4 regions of the Janthinobacterium sp. Mn2066 genome follow, and region 4 is predicted to be linked to each of the others. Evidence: predicted binding sites of a transcription regulator. Region 4 holds the regulator's gene; each other region holds the start of a gene.
The links. Region 4 encodes sigma-54, which starts transcription at its own class of promoters, with help from an activator protein. Its sites were predicted from a motif close to TGGCANGNAANCTGCTTT; they were not measured.
Positions count from the first base shown of each region.

Region 1 (5,130 bases), on a different contig from region 4:
CGACAATGGCCGTTATGCCTTGCGCGCGCCGCTGGCTGGCGTCATTGCCGACCGGCAAATCAATCCGGGCCAGGAAGTGCGTCCCGATGCGCCCAACCCGCTGTTCGTCATCAGCGATCTGCGCCATTTGTGGGTGCTGGTCGACGTGCCGGAAAGTGCAGTTGCCAGCGTGCATGAAGGCCAGCTGGTCAGCATCGCAACGGATGCCTATCCGGGCCGCCGCTTCAGCGCCAAGGTCGCGCATATCGCGCCCGTGCTCGATCCCCTGACGCGCCGCATCCAGGTGCGTTGCACGCTGGACAATGCCGATGGCCAGTTAAAGCCGGAAATGTTTGCCCGCGCTTCCTTCCTGGCCGGCGATGGCGCCAGCCTGGCCGTGGAATTGCCCAATACCAGCCTGTTTGCCGAAGGCGTGTACAGCTATGCCTTCGTGGAAAAGCAGCCGGGCACGTTTGAAAAACGCCGCGTCAATGTGCGCATCAAGGGCCGCGACAGCAGCTTTGTCGATGCGGGCGTAGCCGCCGGTGAAAGAGTGGTCACCGAAGGCGCCTTTTTGCTGAACGCCGAGGTAGACAGCAATGCTCACTAAGCTGATCGATTTTGTCCTGGCGCAACGCGTTTTCGTCCTGATTCTGACGGTGGCGCTGGGCGTGTTCGGTTATCGGGCGCTGAGCAACCTGCCCATCGAAGCATTTCCCGACGTGCAAGACGTGCAGGTGCAGATCGTCACCCAGTTCCCCGGCCAGGCGCCGGAAGAGGTGGAACGCAACGTGACCTTGCCGATCGAACGCGAAATGAGCGGCGTGCCGCAGCAGACGCAGCTGCGCTCCGTGACGATCACCGGCTTGTCGGTCGTGACATTGACGTTTGCCGATGGCACGGATGATTATTTTGCACGCCAGCAAGTGCTGGAAAAACTGCAGAATGTCAATTTACCGACGGGCGTGCAAGCCAGCCTGGCGCCGCTGTCGACCGCCGTCGGTGAAATCTTCCGCTACGTGATCGAAGCGCCGCCGGGCATGGACGCCAATGAAATCCGCGCCCTGCAGGACTGGGTGATCCGTCCGGCGCTGCGCATCGTGCCTGGCGTGGCCGACGTGGTCAGCTTTGGCGGCACCGTCAAGGAATACCAGGTGCAGGTCGACCCGGCTGCCCTGCAGCGTTACGGCGTCACCATCGACCAGGTCAGCACGGCCTTGACGAATAACAGCGCCAACGTGGGCGGCGGCCTGGTGCGCCGCGGCGATGAAGCGCTGGTGGTGCGCGGCATCGGCATCTTCAACAGCATCGACGATATCGGCCGCGTGATTGTCAGCGCCAAGGGTGGCCGCACGGTGCTGGTGTCCGATCTGGCCGACGTGAAAATCGGCTACCGTCCCCGCTCCGGCGTGGTGGCGTTCAACCACCAGGATAGCGTGGTGGAAGGCATCGTGCAGATGAGCAAGGGCAGCAATGCCGCCAAGGTGGTGGCCGACGTCAAGCTGGCGATAAGCGGCCTCGATGCGCGCCTGCCGAAAGGCGTGCACCTGCGCACGATTTATGACCGCACGGAACTGATCGGCCATACCGTGCACACGGTGGCGGAAAACCTGCTGGTGGGCGCCGCGCTGGTGATCGCCATCCTGATCATTTTCCTGGGCAACTGGCGCGCCGCCCTGATCGTGGCGGCCGTGATTCCCCTGTCGCTGCTGTTCGCCTTCATCATGCTCGACGCGCGCGGCATTCCCGCCAACCTGATTTCGCTGGGGGCGGTCGACTTCGGCATCATCATCGATAGCGCGGTGGTACTGGTGGAAGCCTTGCTGGTGCGCCTGGCGCTGCTGGGCGAACCGGGGCGGCTCGATTTTTCGCTGCGCGAGCGGACCCTGAAGCAGACGGTGGTGGAACTGGGCCATCCGATTCTGTTCGCCAAGGCCATCATCATCGTCGCGTTTATTCCCATCTACACGTTCCAGCGGGTGGAGGGCAAGATTTTCTCGCCGGTAGCTTTTACGCTGAGCTTTGCCATGCTGGGCGCCATCATCCTGACCATGACCCTGATCCCGACCTTGCTGGCCTGGACCATGCGCCGCTATCCGATGGCGGAAAAGCACAGCACCTGGCTGCAGCGTATCCAGGATAGTTATGGCCGCGTGCTGGCGTCGGCCCAGCGCCGCCGCATTCCCGTGATGCTGGCCTCGGCGCTGGTGCTGGTGGTCACGCTGGCGCTGGCGCCCTTGCTGGGCAGTGAATTCCTGCCCAAGCTCGACGAAGGCAACCTGTGGCTGACGATCAGCCTGCCGACCTCCAGCTCGCTGGAAAAGACGCGCGAAGTGGAGCAGAAAGTGCGTTCCATCATCATGTCGTACCCGGAAGTGGGCAATGTGATTTCGCACGTCGGCCGGCCCGACGATGGCACTGATCCCAAGGGCAGCAACAATATGGAAATCCTGGCCGACCTGAAACCGCGCGCTACCTGGCGCTTTGACGGCAAGGAGGCGCTGGTGGCCGACATGTCGGCCAAGATCCGCAGCTTGCCCGGTGTGCCGACCAACTTTTCGCAAGTCATCGAAGACAATGTGGAAGAAGCCTTGTCCGGCGTCAAAGGCGAGATCGCCGTCAAAATCTATGGCCCCGACCTGGACGTGCTGACGCAGAAAAGCGAACAGATCGCCGGCATCCTGAATGGCATCGCCGGCGCGGCCGACGTGGAAGCGGTGAAAATCGGAGGCCAGAGCGAACTCGACATCGTGATCGACCGCGAGCGCATCGCCCGCCTGGGCGTCAACGTGGCCGACGTCAACACGGCCGTGCAAACGGCGCTGGCCGGCAATGCCGTCAACGCGTATTTCGTGGGCGACCAGCGTTACGACATCACCGTGCGCCTGCAGGAAGCAGCGCGCGATTCCGTCGACGCGATTGGCGCCTTGCAAATCAATTTGCCGGGCGGCGCGGGTACGGTGGCCTTGTCCGAGCTGGCGCGCATCGAAGTGCGCCAGGGCGCGGCCCGCATCAGCCGCGAAGCCGGTGGCCGCAATGCCTCCGTCAAGGCCAACCTGCTGGGCCGCGACCAGGGCAGTTTCGTTGCGGAAGCGCAAGAAAAAGTGGCGCGCCTGGTGCATTTGCCGCCTGGTTATAACATTACCTGGGGCGGCCAGTTTGAAAACCAGCAACGGGCCGTAAAGCGCCTGGAAGTGATCGTGCCGATCACGGCGCTGCTGATCTTCTCCCTGCTGTTCTGGGCTTTCCGTTCGGTGCGCAAGGCCATGCTGATCCTGTCCATCGTGCCATTTACCCTGATCGGCGGCATTCTGGGCCTGGGCCTGGTCGGCCTGCATTTCTCCGTCTCGGCGGCCGTCGGCTTTATCGCCGTGGCCGGTATTTCGGTACAGAATGGCGTGATCATGGTCGAGCAGATCATTGAAATTGCCAAGAGCAACGGCAGCGCCGTGGAAAGCGCCATCGCCGGCGCCGTGGCGCGCTTGCGTCCGATCCTGATGACGGCGCTGATGGCTGGCCTGGGCTTGCTGCCAGCGGCCTTGTCGCACGGCATCGGTTCGGAAACCCAGCGTCCGTTCGCCGTGGTGATCGTGGGCGGCATCGTGTCGGCCACCTTCTTTACCTTGCTGCTGTTGCCGCTGGCCTATCCGTATTTTGCTGAAAAGAAAGTACCGGACGCAGCCTGACCCGGTAGGACGGCGCCGGTCACCGTCTGACAAAAAATGTCGCTTCTCTTGCCTGAAGCGTAGAACACCTGCCGCCGCCCGGGCGTGGCGGCAGGACGTTCACTGGCACAGCGCTTGCATGACTGCCCCTATCGCACACCAACGATATGGAGGCAATAATGCGTACACGTCTGCAAGCTGGCTTTACCCTGATCGAACTGATGATCGTCGTCGCCATCGCCGGCATCCTGGCGGCCGTGGCGATTCCCCAATATAGCGATTACACCATGCGCGCCAAGGTCAGCAATGTGCTGGCCGCCGCCGCCCCGCTGAAAACAGCCGTTGCCCTGTGCGTGCAGGAAAATGGCGGCGAAGCGGCTGCCTGCAGCACGCCAGTCGATGGCGCTCCCAGCGAGATACCGCTCTTCAGTCCCACGCATGAAGTGGCCAGCGCCAAGGTGACTGCTGGTAATATCGAGCTGGTCCTGGCCAATGACTTGGGCAAGGATATCGGCGGCAAGACGGTGACCATGGAGATGAGGCCTGGGCCCAGCAGCTTGACCTGGTTCAACAAAACCACCGTGACGAATCCAGCGGCAATGGCAGCGATTACCAAGAACAATATTCCGGAAAGGTCTGCCTCGCTGTGACGGCTTGCTGCATTGGCCTCAGACGATTTTTTGCCTGTCCACGATCAGCGCTTCATAAGTCAGGTTTTGCAGCAGGGTGTAGTGGGTCGGTTCCAGGTCGATGAATTGCAGGCCATAGGTATAGCTGTCGCGCTGTTCGTTGCCGACCGTAGCCTTGTTCATGTTCACATTCTGGATGCGCGCGCGCGTATCGAGGCGCATCTGGTGGCGGTTCGGCGGCGCCAGCAAGGTAAAGCTCAGCATCACGCCATCTTCGCCCGGCGTGAGCATGGTTGGCGACTCGATCAGCGCGCCGGACACGCTGAGATTGATGATGAAGACGGAGATGGCGGGCACGTCCGCATAACTCAGTTGCGCAGGGATCTCCACCTTCACGCGCATGGCCGTGCGCAGGCTGGTGCCCTGTATCGCATCGGGGAAGCTCAGGTGCACATAATTGAGGGGCCGGCCGAAGATGCGCAGCACGCTGCAGGAAAACGAGCAGACGGTGACGCCGGAAAACACGCGGATGGTCAGCTTGTCGCCCTCGTTGAGCACGATGGGGCCGCCGTTATCCATGGGAATCTTGACGATCAAATACTCATCTTTGACGTAACCGATCAGGGTCGAGAAATGCTGGACAGGCTTGATGGTGCGGTGCGTAATAAACTGGATGCGCCCGCCTACCTGCAGATTCATCGCTTCAAATTCAAACTCCTGGAGCTTGGTTTCCACGGCGGCGTTGTTGCTTGTCATGCAGAGCTCATCCCGATGTCATTGAACAAGGCAGTATGCATGATTCTTAGTGAAAAAGCATTTACATCAAAGAAATTGTTATTCGTCATGAGAAAGCCTGC
Region 1 is NZ_JBMOUF010000003.1:294,703-299,832, forward strand. Features, by position in the region: gene ACL9RI_RS07630 (efflux RND transporter periplasmic adaptor subunit) at 1-589, shown strand, start outside; gene ACL9RI_RS07635 (efflux RND transporter permease subunit) at 579-3,665, shown strand; gene ACL9RI_RS07640 (pilin) at 3,824-4,294, shown strand; gene ACL9RI_RS07645 (flagellar brake protein) at 4,313-5,029, opposite strand.
Region 1: a site for sigma-54 is predicted at 3,769-3,786, ahead of ACL9RI_RS07640 (pilin). Genes of this name have one in related genera too.

Region 2 (5,130 bases), on a different contig from region 4:
GCGTCAAAAATGCCATCCATCACGGTGGCAATCGGCACGCCCCGGCTGGTAAAACTTTGCGGCCCGAGGAACATTTCAGCGCGGATCACGCCATTCTGGTGCGCGCGGTACAGATAGGCCAGCGTCACGTCGCAGAAGTCGGCACGCGTGCGCAGCACGCCGCAGCCTTCGTAATAGAGGGCGAGGAAGGATTGCAGATGATCGAAACGATAGGCGGCGCGCAGCGCCTGCGGCGTGGGCCAGCGCAAGGCGATCTGGTTGCGCCCGGCCAGCTCAAACATCAGCTCGGCTTCGAGGCTGCCTTCCAGATGCATATGCAATTCTGCCTTGGGCAGGGCTTTGATGAAGTGATCCAGATCCAGCATGTGTTTTGCTCTCGCATGAAAATGGGCCATGGTAGCGGCGCATGATGAAGCGATGGTGAGCATTTTTCGCCGCCGGTGTGCGAAAAAACAGATGCTGCAGCCTAGTCGGGCGACGCTGTTTGAGCCCGCCCCGCCAGCCATTCGCGCCCGCCCGCTTCCAGCGCGGCGGCGATCACCTCTTCCGGCAAGCTGTACACGGTAGCCCAGCTGGCGCGGCCGTCAACGGTATTGGCGGGAAAACTGTGCGTCTCGATGGGCCAGTGGTATTTGCGTTTCAAGGCCTTGACGATGGCGGCCAGCGTCACGCGGCCCTGCAGCGGTTCGGCGCCGGCCTGGTCGCGGTTCGACAGCAGCACGGCCAGCACCTGGCCACGGCCGGTGCGCACACCGGGGAATTGGGGAGTTTTCTTGCTCATGAGACATTGTAGCGAGCCTTGCACCCGCCATGTCGGCCTTTCTTACACTCGCTACGCTCGCTTGCAAGCAGGCTGAAGCAAGTCATTGATCGCACACGCTTTTTTTTCGTGGCACGCAAGCTGCTTAGTCAGTTCCAACAGAGCAGTCCAGGCCGACACGGCCAGGTTGCATGCTCCCCCCAATGATGACGACGACAACAAGGCGAGGCCGCGATGAACGTTTATCCCACACGACACAAGACCCTGGGCAGACTGGGCACGCTAGGCACGCTGTCGGCGGCCAGCCTGCTGCTGGCGGGACAAGTCCATGCCGGCGCGTATGGCCTGGCCATCAACGAGATCAATAATTTCCGCGTTACCACCAGCGCCGGCACCTTGTCGCTGACGGGCGCCAACCGCAACGCCAGCGACAGCGCGTTTTTTGAAGGCGGCGCTCCCGTCAATCCGCGCGCCGTCAATACCGGACCAGCCGCCAATGCCGACGTGCTGCAAGTGTGCTCCGGCAGCGGCTGCGCAGGCTTGCCACAGAATAACTACGCTCCCAGCGCCGTGCTGGAATTTGCGCGCGGCGATGCACATACCTTCGGCAATATGCTGACCGCCGGCGGCGCGACCATGCAAGCCGTGTCGGAAGCGCAGCGCAACACGGTCGGCGCCGCCTCGGCCACGGCAGGCGGCACCCTCACCGGCTCGCTCAACCTGACCCTGTCGAGCGCCGGCTTCATCACCTTCAGTTTCATGGCGCGGCGCGACCTGCGCACCAGCGTCACGGCCGCGGGCGACAAATCCAATGTGTCGATCATGGATATTTTCAATATTTCCTGCAATGCGGCCAGTCCCGCCGGCTGTACCTCGCGCGCCAAGACCGATGGCGTGATCTTCCAGTTCGCCCCCGATGGCGACCCGAACAACGGCAGCGACGTGAACGGCAACCACGGCGCAGGCAGCCTGGACCCGTTCAGCCTGAACATGACAGCAGGCACCAATGACCCTGGCACGCCGGGCAGCTTCACGAATGTGTTTGCGCAATTCTCACTGACGTCGAATTTCGAACTGCCCGCCGGCAGCTATACGCTGAACTTTTCCAAATCTACCCGTACCGATATCGTGGTGCTCGATCCCGTGCCGGAACCTGCCACCCTGCTGTTGCTGGCCACTGGCCTGGCGGCGCTGGGCTACACGCGCCGCCGGCGACCCGTACCGGTTTAACCGAGCTGCGCCAGCGCCTTGCGCGCCAGTTGCAGCTGCTGCAGATAATAGCGGTGCAGCATGGCCGGATCGCTGAAGTCGCGGCCCAGCACCAGCCGCAAGTCGCTGGCGGCGACATCGGCGGCGATGACATCGACCTGCGGCCCCAGCTGCAAGGCCAGCAAGCGCGCCGTCTGCTCCTGCGCAGGGCGGTACTCGACACGCGTGCGCAGTACCTGGTACGGCGGCTCATTGCCCAGGCGCACCACCTGGACGGGACTGGCCGCCAGGCTGCGCGCCATCGCGGCAGCCATGCCATGCACACCGTTGCCATTCAAGATTTCCAGGCGGGGACGCGGCGGCACGGCCAGCACCGGCGCCGCTACCGTGATCGGCGCGGCTGCCTGGCGCGCCGGCACCCTTTGCAAGCGGGCATGACCATCCGTTTGCGTAATCTCGATACGGGCGGCGTTCTCTTCCCTGGCTGGCGCACTGCGCTGCTGCAGCAAGGCATAGTCGCTGCGCGCGTCGTGCGCCTGCAGGCTCTGCGCCTGCGCCAGCATCAGTCCGGCGCGCTCGCGCTGGCCCAGTTGCTGCAGCACGTGCGCCAATTGCTGCCAGTGGCGCGCATTGAGTGGATCGAGCAGACACGCCTGCTCCAGCACCGGCAAGGCGTCGGCATGGCGGCCGGCCAACACATAGGCGCGCCCCAGGTTGGCAAACAGATAGACGTACTGCGGCTGGCGTATGCCCTCTCTGGCCGTAACGGCCTGCCATACGGCAATCGCGGCGCCGAGATCGCCCCGCTGCGCGTGCAGCACGGCCAGGCCATTGTGCGCATCGACATGGCCGGGATCGCTGCGTATGGCCAGCGTGTACGATGCCTGCGCCACAGCCAAGTCGCCGGCATCGAAATGCAGGCGGCCCGCAGCGTAAGCCACATCCGCGGCAGCGACGTCAATCGGTGGCGCATGGGCGGCATTGCTGGCGCAAGCGCCCAGGCTCAGGCAGGCAAAGGCGGCAGCCATGCGGGAAATGGGAATACGCATACAATTCCTTTCATCGGCTGGCCATGGCGGGCACCAGCACGCGATACACTTCGATCACGGCGGGCCCCATCAGCACCAGCATCAAGGTGGGGAAGACACAAAAGATCAGGGGAAACAACAGCTTCAAGGCGATCTTGGCCGCCGCTTCCTCGGCCAGCAGGCTGCGCTTGCCGCGCAGGTTTTCAGAATGCACGCGCAGCGAATCGCCCATGCTGGTGCCGAAGCGCTCGGACTGGATCAACATGGCCACCAGGGTATCGACGTCTTCCACGCCGCTACGCAAGGCCAGGTTGCGCAGCGCCTTGTCCTTGCTGAAGCCGGCGCGCATTTCCATCAGCACCAGTTGCAATTCCTGCGCCAGCACCACGCTCTTGATGTGGATTTCGCCCGATACTTTCACCAGCGCCCGCTCCAGGCTCAGGCCCGCTTCCACGCACACGGTCAGCAAGTCCAGGGCGTCGGGAATGTTTTCAAAGATCTCGCGCTGGCGCCGCCTGGCGGTACTGGCCAGCACCAGGTTCGGCAGGTAATAACCAGCAGTGGCGCTGACGCACAGCAGCAGCAACAGCACGCTGCGCAGCTGCGCCGTCATGGCGCTGGCCGCGTACAGTCCCAGCAAGGTAGGGAACAGCAGCGCCAGCACGGATTTGGCGGCGAAATACAGGGCCGGCGCACTGGCCTGGCGCCAGCCCGCATTCATGAAGCGCGTGCGCAACGGCGAATGTTCCCAGCCTTCCTCGGGCAGGGACAGCTTGCTGAACGGCTGGGCCACGCGCGCCACCCGTTCCACCCAGCCATCATCGGATGCCACATCCCGGACGGCCGGCGCCATGAAACCGAACAGGCGCTGGCGCAAGCTGCCGGGGAAAAACACCAGCAAGGCCACCAATACCAGTGCCACCACCACGCCAAACACGATCAACAGAAACAGCAGTTGCGGGCCAGTCATGAGGTTTTCCTCTCGTTTTAAATCCGGATGCGGATGACTTTGCGCATCCACACAACACCCAGAAATACCATCCCCGCCGCATACCACAGCAGGCGAATGCCGCTGGGGTCGGTCCATAGCAGGCTGATGTATTTTGGGTTGACCACCGCCATCACGCCGATCATCACCACCGGCATCAGGCCCAGCACCCAGGCCGACATGCGGCCCTCGGCCGACAGCACGCGCACCTGGCCCAGCAATTTCAGGCGGGCGCGGATGATGCGCGCAATGCTGAGTAATACTTCGGCCAGGTTGCCGCCCGATTCGCGCTGCACCAGCACGGCGATCACGAGGTAGCGCAAGTCCGTCAGCGGAATGCGCGTGGCCAGGTTTTGCAGCGCCTCGTTCATCGGCACGCCATAGTTGATCTCTTCGTACGCCATCTTGAATTCGCCGCTGATCGGTTCACTTAACTCTTCGCCCACCATTTGCAGCACATTCGAAAACGAATGCCCGGCGCGCAGGGCGCGTGCCAGGAAATCGGCAGCCTCCGGTAATTGCGCCTCGATTTTTTGCAGCCGCTGCGTGCGTGCGCGTAGCAAGAACATGACGGGACCACCACCGGCCATCGCCAGCAGCAGCAAGGCGCCCGGCAAGGGCAAAGGCCACAGCAGCAGCACGGCCACGGCCGCCAGCAGCAAGCTGCCGGCGCCGGACAGGAACTGCGCCACCGACCACGACAGGCCCGACTGCAGCAGCAAACGGTCCAGCGCGGCGCCATGCGGCGAGCGCCGCAGCAGCCGGTCCAGCACGGGCGACTGCGCATAACGGCGCTGCTTGAGGATGGACACGCGCTCGCCGCCCGAGGCTCCCCGCGTGGCCATCAGCCGCAGCCGCCGGTTGATGCGTTTGGCGGCGCTGCCATGCGTGCCCGACCACCATAGCCAGGCACCCTCCACCAGCAGGATGCAGGCGGCAAACAGCAGCACGGCAAAGCCGTAGAAGACCAGATCCATGCCGTCCTCCCTGGTTTATTCGTAGATGCGGTCGGGATCAAACACGCTGTCGGGCACGGCGGCGCCAAACATGCGCAGGCGTTCCGTAAAACGGGGCCGCACGCCGGTGGCGCAGAAGTGCCCCAGCACCTTGCCATCCTTGTCCACGCCCGTTTGCTCGAAGCGGAA
Region 2 is NZ_JBMOUF010000009.1:1,811-6,940, forward strand. Features, by position in the region: gene ACL9RI_RS18100 (adenosine deaminase) at 1-365, opposite strand, end outside; gene ACL9RI_RS18105 (hypothetical protein) at 467-781, opposite strand; gene ACL9RI_RS18110 (EDSAP-1 family PEP-CTERM protein) at 995-1,990, shown strand; gene ACL9RI_RS18115 (LytR C-terminal domain-containing protein) at 1,987-3,018, opposite strand; gene ACL9RI_RS18120 (type II secretion system F family protein) at 3,029-3,967, opposite strand; gene ACL9RI_RS18125 (type II secretion system F family protein) at 3,985-4,962, opposite strand; gene ACL9RI_RS18130 (CpaF family protein) at 4,978-5,130, opposite strand, start outside.
Region 2: a site for sigma-54 is predicted at 891-908, ahead of ACL9RI_RS18110 (EDSAP-1 family PEP-CTERM protein). Genes of this name have one in related genera too.

Region 3 (5,130 bases), on a different contig from region 4:
GCGCTCTGCACCAGGAAATGACGCACCAAAATGGGGATATCTTCGCGCCGCTCCCTCAAACTGGGCAGGCGCAGACGGATCACGTTGAGGCGGTGATACAAGTCTTCGCGGAACAGGCCGTCACGCACGCGCTGTTCCAGGTTTTGATGGGTGGCCGTAATCACGCGCACATTGGCCTTCATGGGCTGATGTCCGCCCACGCGGTAAAAATGCCCATCGGACAGCACGCGCAACAGCCGCGTCTGCAAGTCAAACGGCATGTCGCCGATTTCATCCAAAAACAAAGTGCCGTTTTCAGCCTGTTCGAAGCGGCCCCGGCGGGTGGTTTGCGCGCCCGTAAAAGCGCCCCGTTCGTGGCCGAACAGTTCCGATTCCAGCAAATCCTTCGGAATCGCCGCCGTGTTGAGGGCAATAAACGGTTGTGCGGCGCGGGGACTGTGCTTGTGCAGCGCGCGCGCCACCAATTCCTTGCCGGAACCCGATTCGCCCGTGATCAGCACCGTCACATTCGATTGCGACAAGCGGCCGATGGCGCGAAACACTTCCTGCATGGCGGGCGCCTGGCCCAGGATTTCCGGCGTTTCCGACGGACTGGACTCGACGCTGGTCTCGCGCAGGCTTTCATCGAGCGCGCGGCGTATCAGTTCCACCGCCTTGTCGATGTCAAAAGGCTTGGCCAGGTATTCAAACGCGCCGCCCTGGAAGGCCGCGACGGCCGAATCGAGGTCGGAAAAGGCCGTGATGATGATCACCGGCAAGCCCGGAAAGCGTGCCTTGACCGTCTGTAACAATTCCAGCCCGGACGCGCCCGGCATGCGGATATCGGACACCAGCACTTGCGGCGTGTCAAACTCCAGCGCCGTGATGGCGTCGCGCGCATTGGCAAAACTCTTGGTGGCGAGGTTTTCCCGCGCCAGGGCTTTTTCCAGTACCCAGCGGATTGATTCGTCGTCGTCGACTATCCAGATTGGCTTCATTAGTGTGTGCGTCCCGCAATGGATTTCATGGGTGGGATACTCCCTCGCTTATGGCAAAGGTAAAACGATCCTGAAATCGGTGTATCCAGGCCGGCTTTCGCACTCGATCACGCCCAGGTGCTGTTGCACGAAGGTTTGCGCCAAAGTCAGCCCCAGGCCGCTGCCGCCTTCCCGTCCCGACACCAGCGGGTAGAAAATGCGGTCACGGATCTGGGGCGCGATGCCCGGTCCATTGTCAATGATATGCAAGTCTAATGCCAGGTTGTAGCGGACCTTGGCCAAGGTCACCTGGCGCGCCACCCGGGTCTTGAAAATCAGCTCCGCATCGCCCGCGTCGATGCGTTCGGACAAGGCTTGCGCCGCGTTATGGGCAATGTTGAGCACGGTCTGTATCAATTGTTCCTTGTCGCCACGAAACTCCGGAATCGAGGCGTCGTAATCGCGCAAGATGGTCAGGCCGCTGGGAAACTCGGCCAGGATCAGGCTGCGCACGCGCTCGCACACTTCGTGGATATTCACGTCGCCGACGATGTGCGGCCGGCGGTGCGGCGCCAGCAGGCGGTCGACCAGGGTTTGCAGGCGGTCCGCTTCCTTGATGATGACCTGGGTGTATTCACGCAACTCGCTCAGGTGCAGCGCCGGCAATTCCAGTTCCAGCAGCTGCGCCGCGCCGCGGATGCCGCCCAGCGGATTCTTGATTTCATGCGCCAGGTTGCGGATCAGCTCCTTGTTGACCTGGCTCTGGTCGAGGATGCGCTCCTCGCGATCGAGTTTGAGTTGCTGCACGTTTTCGCGCAATTCAATCAGGATATTGTCGGATGGGCCGTCGAGCGCGCTGATGATGCTGTGCACGCGCAACGGTTCGCGGCCCAGGCGCTCCAGGTTCAGGTCCTGGCGCAAGTCGGAAAATTTATGTTCGAGCGCCTGCGCGCAGATGCCGGTCAATTCGTCCGGATTGAGGAACAGCGCCGTCAGCTTTTGCCGCGACAGCGCTTTCAAGGAGCTTTCCAGCAGGTTTTCCGCCGCCGCGTTGGCGTAGCTGATGCGGCCATCGGCGTCGAGCACGATTACGGCCGACGCCAGCAAATCGAGGCCGGCCAGGTGCGCGGGACGGCTGGGGAGAGGTTCTGTCGTCATCGGATATTGGCGATCTCGCGTTTCAGCGCTTCGACGTTCTGCTGCGTCCGGTTGATATTGTCTTTCAACTGCGCCACCCGTTCCTGATACCTGGCGTAGTTGCGCTCATTGCCCTGGCGTTCGGGCTGGCCTTCATTCAATTCCTGGCGCTGCGCCGCCAGTTTTTGCTCTTCACTGCGCAATTCATCCTGCAGGATCTGGCGCCGGTCCAGGTCGCGCGCGCGCTGTTCGGCGCCATCGACGCGGGGAAACGCGCCGGGCGCGGGCGCCACGCTGCCAGCCGCTTGCGCAGCAGGCTTGGCCGAACCGGCCAGCGGCCCTGTCTTGCGTGGCGGTTCGGTAATCGCGCCGGGCAAATCGAGCAGCTTGCACGCAGGGTTGCGCCGCACGTCCGTCAATTCCTTGTGGCCTTGTGCATCGGTGCACATGAAAATCTGCGCCTGGGCTTGCAAGGTCATGCACAGCAAACCTGCTGCCAACGCCATTCTGCGTTGCTTCGTCAATCTTTACTCCTGTCAGCTCTTATTGCCCGGTTCATCGATCCTGAGCCGACTATACAACATCGCACCGACGCGCCGATCAAAAAAAACGCGGGCAAGACCCATCGCCTCACCCGCGTTTCTTTATGCAATACCGGTATCTTGCCGGCAAGGCGCCATTACAGCGAGTAGTACATGTCGAACTCGGCTGGATGCGTGGTCATGCGCATGCGCTGCACGTCCTGCATTTTCAGTTCCAGGTAAGCATCGATCATGGAATCGCTGAATACGCCGCCACGGGTCAGGAACTCGCGGTCCTTGTCCAGCGCATCAAGGGCTTCTTCCAGCGAGGCGCAGACGGTAGGGATCAGTGCATCTTCCTCAGGCGGCAGATGGTACAGATCTTTCGAAGCGGCTTCGCCTGGATGGATCTTGTTGGCAACGCCATCCAGACCGGCCATCAGCAGTGCTGCGAAGCACAGGTATGGGTTGGCCAGTGGATCCGGGAAACGTGCTTCCACGCGGCGGCCTTTTGGATTGGCAACGTGCGGAATACGGATCGAAGCGGAACGGTTTTTCGCCGAGTAAGCCAGTTTCACCGGGGCTTCGTAGCCGGGTACCAGACGCTTGTACGAGTTGGTGCCTGGGTTGGTGATGGCGTTCAGTGCCTTGGCGTGCTTGATGATGCCGCCGATGTAGTACAGGGCGAAATCGGACAGGCCGGCATAGCCGTCGCCAGCGAACAGGTTTTTGCCATCTTTCCATACGGATTGATGCACGTGCATGCCCGAACCGTTGTCGCCAACGATAGGTTTCGGCATGAAGGTAGCGGTCTTGCCATAGCTGTGCGCCACGTTCCAGACCACGTATTTCAGGTTTTGCGTCCAGTCGGCGCGCTCGACCAGGGTCGAGAACTTGGTGCCGATTTCATTCTGGCCGGCGCCAGCGACTTCATGGTGGTGCACTTCGACTGGAATGCCCAGCGATTCCAGGATCAGGCACATTTCCGAACGCATGTCCTGGAAGCTGTCCACTGGTGGCACCGGGAAGTAGCCGCCCTTGACGGTCGGACGGTGGCCGCTGTTGCCGCCTTCGATGTCCTTGCCGGTCGACCAGGAACCTTCGTCCGAACCGATCTTGACGAAGCAGCCCGACATGTCGATTTTCCAGCGTACGTTGTCGAAGATAAAGAATTCTGGCTCAGGGCCGAAGTAGGCGGTGTCGCCCATGCCCGACGATTTCAGGTAGGCTTCGGCGCGTTTCGCGATCGAGCGCGGGTCGCGGTCGTAGCCCTTGCCATCCGACGGCTCAATCACGTCGCACTGCATGAACAGCGTCGTTTCTTCCATGAATGGGTCGATATTGGCGGTGTTTGGATCCGGCAGCAAAATCATGTCGGATGCTTCAATACCCTTCCAGCCAGCGATCGAGGAACCGTCGAAGGCATGGCCCGATTCGAATTTGTCCATATCGAAGTGCGACACGGGAACCGTCACGTGCTGCTCTTTACCACGGGTGTCGGCAAAGCGGAAATCAACGAATTTGACTTCGTTTTCTTCTACCATCTTCAAGACTTCTGCGGCTGTCATTGCCATGCGTATCTCCTAAATGAATGTGGGGTGAGCCGACCAAGTGCGTCTGGGCTGATGAAGCGAAGCAAACATTGCGTGCCACCAAAACTCAACAAGGATCATAGCAGATTCCATGCCAGCTTCTGAAGGGCCCCGGCCGGCAGCAGCAAAGTCCTGAAATCACAGTGGAATTGTTCCTCCTGCGATTTTTTTGCGTCGCCTCTGCGTAACATCGAAAATGCACTATGCAAGTGCGAAAACCAAATAACGCACCATTATCGTGCATTTCATTGGAAAATCTCCGTTATGCGCCATTCTGGTGCGTACACTTTTCACCGTTGCATGCCATCGGCGGCGCACTATAATCGTTCACACCATTCCACTTTCATCGAGGACGCCATGACTACCGCCGCCGATATCCTGCACACTGCCCGCAGCCGTGCCAACGAAGGGACGCCTTACGCGGGCGCCGTCACGCCCGAGGAAGCGTATGCATTGCTGCAACTGGACGCCAGCGTCAAGCTGGTCGACGTGCGCACCAATGCCGAGCGCGACTGGGTGGGACGGGCCGACCTGGCCGATACCCAGCATGCCGCAGTGCAATGGGCCACTTATCCGGGTGGCGTGCCCAATCCCGACTTCCTGGCACAGCTGGCCAGCCAGACTGGCAAGGATGAGGTACTGCTGTTCCTGTGCCGCTCCGGCGTGCGCTCGCGCCACGCCGCCAAGCTGGCAACAGAAAACGGCTACGCCAATTGCTACGACATCCTCGAAGGTTTTGAGGGTGACAAGGATGCCGATGGCCACCGCAAGCAAGTGGGCGGCTGGTGCAAGGCCGGCTTGCCATGGCTGGGTGCCTGAGCTGACATTTAACTGCACAGTATTTGATCTGGCGGACCACACGCCCGCCCAACATCGTTTACAACAATCCATGGCCGCTTTTTTCATTAGCGGTGCAGATTCTCC
Region 3 is NZ_JBMOUF010000007.1:96,631-101,760, reverse strand. Features, by position in the region: gene ntrC (nitrogen regulation protein NR(I)) at 1-977, opposite strand, end outside; gene glnL (nitrogen regulation protein NR(II)) at 1,026-2,114, opposite strand; gene ACL9RI_RS15020 (DUF4124 domain-containing protein) at 2,111-2,599, opposite strand; gene glnA (type I glutamate--ammonia ligase) at 2,773-4,188, opposite strand; gene ACL9RI_RS15010 (rhodanese-like domain-containing protein) at 4,564-5,025, shown strand.
Region 3: a site for sigma-54 is predicted at 4,286-4,303, ahead of glnA (type I glutamate--ammonia ligase). Genes of this name have one in related genera too.

Region 4 (5,130 bases):
ACAACCTGCCGCCCGCCCTGCTGCCCAGCCTGGTACAAACCCTGCTCGATGAAGGCACGCCGCAACTGGCCGTGGCCGTCGATGCGCGCAGCGCCGAATCGCTGGTCAGCCTGCCGCATAATGTGGCCCTGCTGCGCGACCAGGGACATGATGTCAAGGTCATGTTCCTGACGGCCACCACGCATGCCCTGGTGGCGCGCTTTTCTGAAACGCGGCGCAGCCATCCGCTGTCGCACGAATTGCGCCCCAACCAGAATCCGGCCAGCCGCCGCACCTTGATCGAATGCATTTCGGAAGAGCGCGAACGCCTGTCGGCCATCGAACAGCTCGGTCACCTGATCGATACGTCCGAATTGAGCGCGAACAAGCTGCGCGCCTGGATCAAGGATATCGTCGCTTCCGAACGCGCGCCGCTGACCCTGTTTTTCGAATCGTTTGCCTTCAAGCTGGGCGTGCCGCTCGACGCCGATTTCGTCTTCGACGTGCGGGCCTTGCCCAATCCCTATTATGACCTGAGCCTGCGCCCGCTCGATGGCCGCGATGGACCCGTGATCGCCTTCCTCGACGCCCAGCCCAGCGCGATTGAATTGCTGGGCGACATACGCGCCTTTATCGAAAAGTGGTTGCCGTCCTTCAAGTCCGACAACCGCAGCTACCTGACCGTGGCCCTCGGTTGCACAGGGGGACAACACCGTTCCGTCTACATGGCAGAGCGTCTGGCGCAGTATTTCAGTGCGAGTGAACGGGTGGTATTGCGTCATCGGGAACGCACCTGAGAAATAAATAAACGCAAAAAACAGGCGCAAAAAAGGGCGCATATGCGCCCTTAGTTTTGATCACAACGGTGGGAAGCGGCTGGCCTTACACGGCGATAGCGGCTTCTTCTGTGTTGTCTGGCAGATGCTTGATCGCCTCTTTACCGTGCCCTTGCACTTTGGTTTTGTATTTCATCACCTGCCGGTCCAGCTTGTCGATCAGGGTATCGATGGCGGCGTACAGGTCTTGCGCCAGGCTTTCCACATACACGGTCTTGCCGCTCAGACGCAAATTGACTTCGGCCTTTTGACGTTTTGCTTTCTCTTTGAGGTTGTCGACGGTCAGAATCACGGCAATATCGATAACTTGATCGAAATGACGTTTCACACGCTCCAGTTTCGTTTGTACGTATTCACGGATGGCTGGTGTCACTTCAAGATGATGTCCGCTGATGGTGAGATTCATACACACTCCTAAAGATGATCAGGTTCGTGCGGAGTCCATCGTATCCGACCCGTAGAGGAACCGAAAAAACTACAAAGACTTACGCAGGCTCACTGGCGGAATTTTCAACGCTTCCCGGTATTTGGCAACAGTACGTCGCGCAATCACCATGCCCTGTTCCCCCAGCATGTCCGCAATCTTACTGTCGGATAAAGGATTTTTTGTGTCTTCTGCTCCTGTCAGTTGCACGATCAGTGCCCGTATCGCCGTTGACGATGCCTCGCCCCCCGCTTCGGTGGCGACATGGCTACCAAAAAAATATTTCAACTCAAACATGCCATGCGGGGTCAGCATGTACTTTTGGGTTGTTACCCGCGAGATAGTACTCTCGTGTAAACCCAGTGTATCAGCTATTTCGCGGAGCACAAGGGGGCGCATGGCGACGGCGCCGTGCGAGAAAAAATTCTTTTGTCGTTCTACTATCGCTTGCGCCACGCGCAGTATCGTATCGAAACGCTGGCGCATATTCTTGATCAGCCACTTGGCTTCCTGCAACTGTACGCCCATCGCGCCCTCGCCCTTGCCCTGCTTGAGCAGGTTCGCATACATGGCGTTGACCCGCAGGCGCGGCATGACATCGTTGTTCAAAGTCACTTGCCAGCCATTGCGGCCGCGCTTGACCACCACGTCCGGCACCACATAATCAGACACGTCGGAGGCAAACACGGCGCCCGGATGCGGGTTGCACTGGCGAATCACTGCTTGTGCTTCACGCAAGTCTTCCTCGTCGCAATTGAGGGCTTTTTTCAGTTTGTTGAAGTCGCGCTGGGCAAACCAGGCCAGGTGTTTTTCGACGATGGCCAAGGCCATGCGTCTTGTTACCAGGGCAATATTTGGCAGGCGGCGGATTTGCAGGGCCAGGCATTCGGCGGCATTGCGCGCCCCCACGCCCGGCGGATCGAAACTTTGCAGCAGCACCAGGGCCGTGCGCAGCTCATCGGCGTCGATGTCGAGCTCTTCCGGCAGGCGCGCCAGGATATCGTCGAGCGACTCGTCCAGGTAGCCATTGTCGTCGAGCGCGTCGATGATCAGCTCAACCAGCGCGCGGTCGCGCAATTCCAGCACCGTCACGCGCATCTGTTCCATCAGGTGCTCGCGCAAGGTGCAGTGATGGGCTTCGAGTTGCGGACGCGCATCGTCGTCCTCGGGCGCCCTGCCCCGGCTCGCTTCGCTCCAGTCACTGTCGCCCGTGTCCGGCGCCGCCGTGGCTTCGCCCGCATCGCCCTCATAGCCATCGGCCTCGGCCGGCGCTGCCGGTGTTTCCTGGCTCGGTGGCTGGGGCGGCGCTTCGGCCGGCGCGGCGGTGGAGCTCAAGGCGCCGTCGGACAGCAGGCGCAGCGAACGATCGAGCGGATCGTCGAGACGCTCAAGCAGCGGGTTATCCGTCAGCAGTTGTTCCAGCTCTTGGTGCAATTCCAGTGTGGACAGTTGCAACAGGCGTATCGATTGTTGCAACTGCGGCGTCAATGCCAAGTGCTGCGAAGTGCGCAGCTGCAATGATTGTTTCATTGGCTCACATACGGAAGTGTTCGCCCAGATAGACCCGGCGTACCGACTCGTTGGCGATGATGTCATCGGGACGTCCCGACGCCAGCACCGAACCCTGGTTGATGATGTAGGCGCGGTCGCAAATACCCAGCGTTTCGCGCACATTATGATCGGTGATCAGCACGCCGATATTGCGCTCCTTCAAGAAACGCACGATGCGCTGGATCTCGATCACGGCGATCGGGTCGACGCCGGCAAACGGTTCGTCGAGCAGCACGAAGCGGGGATCGGTGGCCAGCGCGCGGGCAATTTCCACCCGGCGGCGCTCGCCACCGGATAGTGACAGGGCCGGGTTTTCGCGCAGCTTTTCAATCTGCAAGTCGGCCAGCAAGGTATTCAGGCGTTCTTCGATTTCCGCCTTTTTCAAGGGACGGCCTTCGACGGTCTGGATTTCCAGCACGGCGCGGATATTGTCTTCCACCGTCAGCTTGCGGAACACCGACGCTTCCTGCGGCAGATACGACAAGCCCATCTGCGCGCGGCGATGAATCGGCAGGCTGGAAATGTCCACGCCGCTGATATCGATGGTGCCGCCGTCCGACGGCACCAGGCCGACGATCATATAGAACGAGGTGGTCTTGCCGGCGCCGTTGGGGCCCAGCAAGCCGACCACTTCGCCGCATTCGACTTGCAGCGAGACATCATGCACGACCTGGCGCTTGCCATAGGTTTTTTGCAGCCCTTTCACGATCAGGGTGCTGCCGCAGCGTATATTTTCCATTATTTCTTTCCTGGCGCAGGCGTGGCCGGGGCCGATGCCGCCGGCGTAGACGCAGCAGGCGCCTTGTTTTTCGGCTGGATCACCATGCGCACGCTACCGCCGCCCGGCGTGTTATTGCCACTCTCCGTATTTTCCATCTGGAATTCTTCTTTGCGGCTGTCATAAGAAATGAAGGCGCCGTTGACGACGTCGGTCGGCTTCGTGCCTTCCAGGCGCGTCAGCTTGGCTTTCGAGAACAGCTTCACCACTTCCGTCTTGTTATTGTATTCCACGCGTTCGGCCTCGCCCTCCACCCACAAATCGCCTTCGCCATCGCGCTTCTGGCGGAAGGTGGCCAGCTTGCCCGCTTCCGCCCAGAAAATGATGAATTGGTAGCCCTGCGCATCTTCCGTGATCTGGGCGCGGCCTGCTTTCATGGTCAGGGTGCCCTTGACCAGCACCACATTGCCCGTCAGGGTGCGCACCTGCTTGACATCATCCACGTGGCCACGCTCGGCGGTGATCACGGCTTCCTTTTCGGAATCGGCCTTTTCGGCACGCGCCGCACCGATCAGACCCAGCGAACATACGGTCGACAACAAGGTCAACAGCAAGATTTTTTTCATTTTATGATTTCCTTATTTGCATACTGTCATTTTGCTGCCGCGCCCTTGCGCGGCGCTGGCGGATAGACGATGCGCAGGTTCTGCTCCACGTCCACCACGCCGGTCGCGTTATTGGCCTTCATGCCCACGCCCGTGACATGTGAAGTTCCCAGCAGCATATCGACCGGCACGGCCGTTTCCATCCGTTCCTCATCGGGAAAGACCGTCAAGGCCTCGGTCTTGAGCGTCATGTTCTGCACCTTGGGACTGGCCACCCGGTCGATCACCACATTGCGGTACAACTGCAGCCGCGTATTGCCTTGGTCGATATGGGCCAGTTCGGCATTCATATTCAGCGGCGGCAGGTCCGGGCTGATCTTGCGCACGAAAGGATGGTCGATATCGGACGAATCATCGGCCGGGTAATGCGTGAGCTTGGTACCCGATACGATATAGCTGGGTTTCCCCTGCAAATCCATGCGTACCACGCTGAAATTGGTGACGAAATAGTCGGGCTCATTCACCTGCTTGCTGGCATTGATTTCCTGGCTATTCCGGTTCATCAACTCCAGCAGCCAAAAGCTGCCGAGCGCAAACACGACCGCGCCCAGCACGGTCCACGTCATGCGCCAGCGATGGGCGCCTCCCGACTTGCTCATAGTAAGACACTTTCCATGATGATGCTGCTTGCCAAGGCCTTACTCCAGGAACGGCGCCATGACGCGCTCGTAGTTACCCTGGGCACGCAGCAGGAATTCGCAAATTTCGCGCACCGCCCCCTTGCCGCCGCCGGCCTGCGTCAGGTGATGCGACAGCGCCTGCGCTTCCGGGCGCCCGTTCGGCACGCTGACGGCAAAGCCGACGCGCTTGAGCAGCGGCGCATCGACCACATCATCGCCGATATAGCCGCACTGCTCTTCCGTCAAGCCCGTCAGCGCCAGCAATTCGCGGAACGGCGTCAGCTTGTCGTGGCCGCCCTGGTGCACGTGGGTAAAACCCAGGTCTTGCGCGCGGCGC
Region 4 is NZ_JBMOUF010000006.1:182,096-187,225, forward strand. Features, by position in the region: gene rapZ (RNase adapter RapZ) at 1-776, shown strand, start outside; gene hpf (ribosome hibernation-promoting factor, HPF/YfiA family) at 862-1,221, opposite strand; gene ACL9RI_RS13360 (RNA polymerase factor sigma-54) at 1,291-2,769, opposite strand; gene lptB (LPS export ABC transporter ATP-binding protein) at 2,774-3,529, opposite strand; gene lptA (lipopolysaccharide transport periplasmic protein LptA) at 3,529-4,134, opposite strand; gene lptC (LPS export ABC transporter periplasmic protein LptC) at 4,161-4,772, opposite strand; gene ACL9RI_RS13380 (KdsC family phosphatase) at 4,812-5,130, opposite strand, start outside.